Regions from separate parts of the Virgibacillus sp. Bac332 genome, predicted to be linked through region 2. Evidence: a T-box and tRNA genes for the amino acid it is inferred to sense, from the RefSeq annotation. Region 2 holds a T-box; the other holds one or more tRNA genes.
The links. The T-box of region 2 lies ahead of D9782_RS09860 (methionine--tRNA ligase). A T-box ahead of a tRNA ligase gene usually reads a tRNA of that ligase, here a tRNA-Met.
Positions count from the first base shown of each region.

Region 1: it has a tRNA-Met gene. The T-box ahead of D9782_RS09860 (methionine--tRNA ligase) is inferred to sense a tRNA for this amino acid. The anticodon was not compared.

Region 1 is NZ_CP033046.1:1,125,727-1,129,152, forward strand. Features, by position in the region: gene yabQ (spore cortex biosynthesis protein YabQ) at 1-564, shown strand, start outside; gene D9782_RS05315 (FtsB family cell division protein) at 616-951, shown strand; gene D9782_RS05320 (S1 domain-containing RNA-binding protein) at 1,054-1,437, shown strand; tRNA gene D9782_RS05325 (tRNA-Met) at 1,815-1,888, opposite strand; gene D9782_RS05330 (hypothetical protein) at 2,473-2,970, shown strand.
Region 2 is NZ_CP033046.1:2,053,244-2,056,669, reverse strand. Features, by position in the region: gene D9782_RS09865 (HesA/MoeB/ThiF family protein) at 1-141, opposite strand, end outside; partial or broken gene D9782_RS09860 (methionine--tRNA ligase) at 391-1,185, opposite strand; T-box leader at 1,253-1,517, opposite strand; gene D9782_RS09855 (NUDIX hydrolase) at 1,794-2,294, opposite strand; gene D9782_RS09850 (metallophosphoesterase family protein) at 2,473-3,180, opposite strand; gene D9782_RS09845 (AraC family transcriptional regulator) at 3,304-3,426, opposite strand, start outside.

The DNA of each region.
Region 1 (3,426 bases), 930 kb from region 2:
ATGATTACAGGCGGATTTTATCTTGGTTTAATTCAGGATACATTTCGTCGATTTACACCATATTGGAAAAATAGAAGAATCCTGACTTATGTTATGGAAATTTGCTTTTGGTTAATGCAGACAATGCTATTATTTTATGTTTTATTCCGGGTAAATGGTGGTGAACTAAGGTTCTATATATTTGCTGCTTGTTTATTGGGGTTTGCCTTTTATCAGGTTGCTGCTGCAAACGTATATAGAAAAGTACTGGAGCAGATCATTCGTATTATTGCGGCAGTTTATCGATTTTTTGAAAATATAGTACAAGCTCTTATCATATCTCCAATTACGTGGATCGTGAAACTTATATATACCTTTATTGTTTGGCTATGTAAAGTTGTTGGTACGATTCTTCTTTTTATTTTAACTGTAATCATTACGCCAATTAAGTGGATAATTCAAGCTATATACGGACTATTGCCTAAAAAAGTTCAATTATTTCTTTTTAAAATAGCAGGATTTTATAGTAAAATGAAGAATATATGTATAAAAGTAGTGAAGTATGTTAGGTTTAAGAGGAGGTAACGAGCTTTGGCTTCAGACAAACAAACAGTAACGAGATTAGATTCTAATTATATGCAGCAATATGATGCTTACATAGAAAGGCAGAGACGGAAGAAGAAGCGTCTAATTCGCCGGCTTGTGTTATTTTCTCTGATTGCAGTAATAGCAATAGGGACCATGGCGACGTACCATTTTAAACAACGTGTACTTCATGCAGAAAAGACGGAAGAATATCAAGCCTTACAAAAGGAATTGACAAGCTTAGAAAAGCAAGAAGCCAATTTGCAAGAGGAAGTAGAGCTTTTAAATGATGAGGATTATGTATTGCAAATTGCTAGAACAAATTATTTCTTCTCTAAAGAGGGCGAATTAATTTTCAAACTTCCCGATGAGAAGCCATCATATTGACACACTTTTGTCTGCTTGGCTATAATATAGTAGTAAGCTAATGGTGCATCATTGTGATCATATATTAGTTTCTTAAAAATTCTAAGGAGGAGCATTTTTTTTATGTCAATTGAAGTAGGCAGCAAGCTGCAAGGAAAGGTAACTGGTATCACTAATTTCGGGGCCTTTGTAGAGCTTGAACAAGGTACTACTGGGCTTGTTCACATTAGTGAGGTTGCTGACAACTATGTGAAAGACATTAACGATCACCTTTCTGTTGGAGATGAAGTGAAGGTGAAAGTTATTAATGTCGAGAAGGACGGGAAGATTGGCTTGTCTATAAAAAAAGCAATAGATAAACCAAAACGTCAGCGAGATAACCGTGAACGGACGGAGTCTTTTGAGTCAAAAATGAATCGCTTCCTTAAGGATTCTGAGGACCGTCTTGCCTCTTTGAAGAAGCACACGGAATCCAAACGCGGGGGTCGAGGTGCTAAGAGAGGATAGCAGTTGCTGTCTATACAATAATGCTCTATATATAAATACGACAAAAAGAGAGGTTGGAACTTTTATGTTCCAACCTCTCTTTTTAATTGTTTAGGAAAATACCGGAAAATATAAAATTTGCCCATGTGGATCCATATGGGCGTGTTGAGTTGCAGCAGCTCCAGCGCCCAGAAACGAGGGCGACTTCACGAATTGCCCTAATCTAAGTCGTCATCGGCTCGCAAGCTCACCGTGATTCCTTTATCTTTGTTGACTCGCTCCAGTCGCTACGTTTCTAATCGGACGCTTACGCTTTTGTTCTGATTTTATAGTGTAAGGTAGACCGATATAACAAAAAAACCTGCTGCTTTGCTTATGCAACAGGTTTTACTAAATAATGGCGGCGGAGGGGATCGAACCCCCGACCTCACGGGTATGAACCGTACGCTCTCGCCAGCTGAGCTACACCGCCAAATAAGCCAACAGAAAATATAATACAGCAGGTTTAAGACTCTGTCAATAGCTTTCTTATAAGAAAATCGAAAGAATCACAGGCAATATAAGTAATTTAATTAAGAGCCCTGCCCAAATCGACTTACACAATAGAGAATACAAATAGTAAAGAATACGGTACTTTAATATTTAATAAGCTTGGTTTTTTACAAATAACTATCTCCGTTATGATAAAATGAAAAAGCATTGTACGATATAGGAAAGGATGAGGCTGAGACAAAACTAATGAAGAAACAATAAAAAACGAACAATGTTTAGTCGAAGTCAATTATCTTTTCGTTTTTTGGTTAGAATCATTCATTTAGCACCTGAAATAAGCGAGACTCCGGCGGGAACAACACGAGTCCGAAGATCCACTTGGTAACGTGTTTTTCTTTACCAAGTTAGCTTAGGCCGTGCCCACGGAAAGAGCGTATATCTTCACGGTGCGGCGATGATACTCCTATTGATAACATGATTATTCGTGTTTTGAGTAAAGAAGTTGTGTTTTGCCCCAGCCTCTTTCCATTATTAAACTGAACGGAGAAATGAGGTAACACTACGTTGAAGAAAGAAATAAGGAATAGACTAATAATTTTAATTGTACTTGCTTTTCTTCCTATCTTATTTCTAACTATTGATTATAAGCTAGATGTAGAAAATAACTATATAAATAGTTTGTTTTTTGTTATAGCAACTTTGATTGTAACAATGACAATATATGTCATTTTAAGCTTAATTATTAAAAAGTATCCTTCCCTATTTGAAAAAGGAATATGGAACAACCCCTTCCATACTTTAATGATAGGAACCCTTATTTTATTTGTTTTTATCCTAGTAGCTGTGTTGAGTGTAAATAATTTAGATTTCAGTCCAACGATGAATAAGGGATTAACATTTATAATGGCTTATCCTGTTGTCTTTGTTTTAATTTTAATGATAGATTCTTTTTATAAAGGTGTATTCAATATCGTAAGGGAAAGACGTTTATTTATCAGCTCTATATCGGTAGTTTTTATTCTAGCTATAATGATTTTATTTGGTTCATTAAGTAATATGTAACTAAAGCAATATCGTTTTTTCTATAATTATTAAGTGCGTTAATCTATCAAGTAAATTCAGTTAGACTTTATTTCAAGCCAGAAATAATAGGCCATTCATTTCTCAATGCTTTAATTAAATTCCAGTCTGACCACGATTTTCCTACGTAATCTATATCGTAACGATATCACCAACTACGTAATAAAACTCGAAAACTGCTTTATTTTTCGATAAATAGAGGATGTTTAGTTAGAAAGGTTCAGAATTCGCCAAAACTTTTTACATAAGGCAATAGGTGAAAATGCCTTCACTTGCTGGATAAAGTAATGGACGATTCAATACCTACTGGCATTCGTTTTTGTGCTGTTTTAATCCTTCCACACGCGTGTTCGTGTTGAAACCTGTTTGAAGAATAGAAAGTCGTCGAACGATTCTTATGAAACGCTCTCTTGTTTTGACAAAAATAGAAGGCATATT
Region 2 (3,426 bases):
TATAGATTTCAAAATACATTCATTCTCGATTTCAAAAACTTTATGACAAGAAGTAGAATAAAAAACAAAGTGAATTCTTTTAGTATTTTTTTCTTTAAAAACACCTACACTAGATTTGATCATTGGATATATATTCTTCAACTCATTTGTCCTCCTTATAAAATGAGCACACCACATAAATTTGGTGTGCCCATTTTCTCTGCCAAAATAGTTAGCAAGAACCATTTTTCGCATCGCCTTCTAGTACAAATTCAGCTATTTTTTTCATATGTAACCCTCCTTTCTCCTACTACTTATATCATAAATCATTATTCAGAATATTTGTATTGATAAAATTAATCGAATAAATCGAATTAAAGTTAAATACAACATAAAATTTTATAAACTTTTTTTACTGGCTGCATAATATCCGGAAACAGCTTCGATCCATACATAAATCTTCTTCTCCTCATATCCCTTTACTGGAACTGGAACACCTATTGGTAAATCTCTTGAAACTCCTCGATCGGGCAATCCTTCCATTAAATATCTTTCCGATAATTGAATCGCATTTTCTCTCCATAAGTTCTTCACTTTCGCATTAGTTACGTACTGCTGTAGTTCTTTTTGGAATGCACTTAACTTAAAATAGAAATGTTCTGTCTGTTTCGTAGTTGGAGAATCACCACAAATCTTACATTTCTTATTTATAAGGTCTAGTGGTTCTAATATTTTTGAGCAGTGGTCACATTGGTCACCACGAGCATCCTGTCCACATTGTGGACAAGTTCCTTCGACAAACCGGTCGGGTAAAAATTGTTCACACCTATTGCAATACGCCTGTTCAATTTCCTTTTTATAGATTTTTCCATTATCAAATAGCTGCAAAAATATATTTTGCACAATTCTATGATGATGGGCACTATCTGTCCTTGTATAGCAATCATAAGTAAAACCCAACTTTTCAAAACACGCACAAAACTCTTTATGATACCTATCAGCAATCTCCTTAGGTGTTACATCTTCTTGCTTTGCTCTAATCGTAATTGGAGTTCCATTGCAATCACTTCCTGATACATAAAGAACATTTTCTCCTTTCATTCTATAATACCGGGCTAAAACGTCACCTGATAATAAACTAGATATGTGGCCTAAATGTAGTGAACCATTGGCATAAGGCCATGCTCCTCCGATAAATACATTCATCTTATTTCCTCCCTTACTATTTTCATCTCTTGAAAATAAAAAACCTCGTCCAAAGACAAAACAACTGTCTAAGGACGAGATTATTCTCGTGTTACCACCTTAATTTGCTAACCACTCACATGATTAGCCTCAATAAGTACGGAACGATAAAGTTCTTATACCCTGACATTTATAACGAGTGCCAAATCTCGTCATAGCCTTACGCTCAATAGAACGTTCAACTATGCAGCTCAGAGACCATATTCAATCAAATAATTCCATGCTTCTTTTCAGCCAACGAAGCTCTCTGTAACGGAATAAAAATGATTTACTCTTCTCATCATTGCTTTTATATTTAACTTATTATTACATTTCATATTCATAAACACAATAGGAAATTATATTTCTACTTTGATCAACGGTACAATTTAACCTCTCCTCAATATTCCACCCAACAGCATTTCACGGCCACTGTATATATGCAAATCTCATATTTAGCATGTAAACTTCAATTACTCTTTTAATAAAATATATTTTATACATCCTTCAGCATCTTACAATAAAAACAATTTATTTTAATAGTAAAATTAATACGTTCATCCACATGCTTATTTAAGAATTGCAGAAACTTAACCAAACACCTTAAAAAACACTTTAAATAGTGAAATTTTAAATCGAGAAACGGTTATTGAATCTTTTATTACTGTATTTTTATGTCTAAGAAAATTTTTAATTTGCTTTCTTCTATTGGGAATCATAAACATAGGTAATTTTTTTGGATGAAACCAATCCACTTTATCTGTTTCAGGACCATTTTTAATTAGCGTACCACCTAGCAATTCCCCTAAAAATATGTGTTGTAAATCATCAAATTGAGGTTGATAATATTCTCCTATTTTTCGTTTAATCGAAATGATATACCCCGTTTCCTCTTTAGCTTCTCGTATAGCACAATTCTCTAAGTGTTCATCTTTTTCTAACATTCCCCCAGGTAAATCCCAGACAGGATAATCCTTTCTCTTCACTAACAATATGTAACCCTTTTTATTAAAAACGATGGTAAAACAGCCTGAAGTTTTTGCCATATCAATTATTGCTCCTTTTTGAAATAAAAATATACATTTTACCATAAATTCAAAATATTTTAACTGGATTATCTTTAGGTTAATAATTTTTTAATCATCTCTTCTAAACTCCCCATTTTCTATAGTGGTGTTAAGAATTTTTTCTCTTCTGCCTCTGTAATTTTAATAAGGAGAAGTTACATCTTGAGTATTTTAGATGAATTAAAAGTAATAACTTATTGAATTATGGACCAATATTTGGAGGGTTTCGTATATGTTCAGCAAAATCTTCTTTATATGGACAGGTACCTTGGAGTATTTCCTTCACAGCTTTTTCTATGTCATACTGCGTTTCCTTATGTTCTATTTCATCATCATGAATAAATAGCCAACAAGCCCCCTTAGCTTTACTCTGTAGACCAACACTACCAGCATTGACTATTCGCCTACCAGCTACTAATCTGTCAAACTGAATATGCGTATGGCCGCATACTATAATATTCGCTTCAGTATCCTTTACCATCTCATTAATTTCTCGTTCATCGGTATCAGCTCTTATTGCTTCTTCGTCATTCCTTGGAGAACCGTGTACAAACAATACATCGCCTAACCCGTTAATAGCCATCCGTTGTCTCTCAGGCAATTCTTTCAAAAAACTCAAGTGCTCCCTTGTTAATTGATCTGCACACCAGTAATTTATTTCTGCTACAAAATCCTGACAGCCATCTTCTATGCTATATCGATGCGCTACCTCTCTATCTGCATTACCCATTATAAATAAAAATGTATCCTTATATCTCATTAAAGTTTCCATGACTTCTCTAGGCTGCGGTCCCCAGACTAAGTCCCCACCAACTATAACTTTTTCAGCCTTTTCATTTGCCACTTCAGTTAAGACAGCTCCTAATGCAACGTTATTACCGTGAATATCATAAATTGCTGCTATTTTCATAACAAATACCTCCACGTATTAACATTTTCAGATACTAGATTAAGATGATAATCAATCATTTTTGCTAAAAGGTATATAGTGCCGTTCACACAAGATATCAATGTTCTTCAACACTCGCGGTCATTAATAGCTATTTTTATATTTTTTATATGCTAATGGTGTCATGTTCATCGATCTGCGAAACTGAGCAATGAAATAGCTTGTGCTATTAAAGCCTACTTCATAGGCAACATCCGTGACATTGAA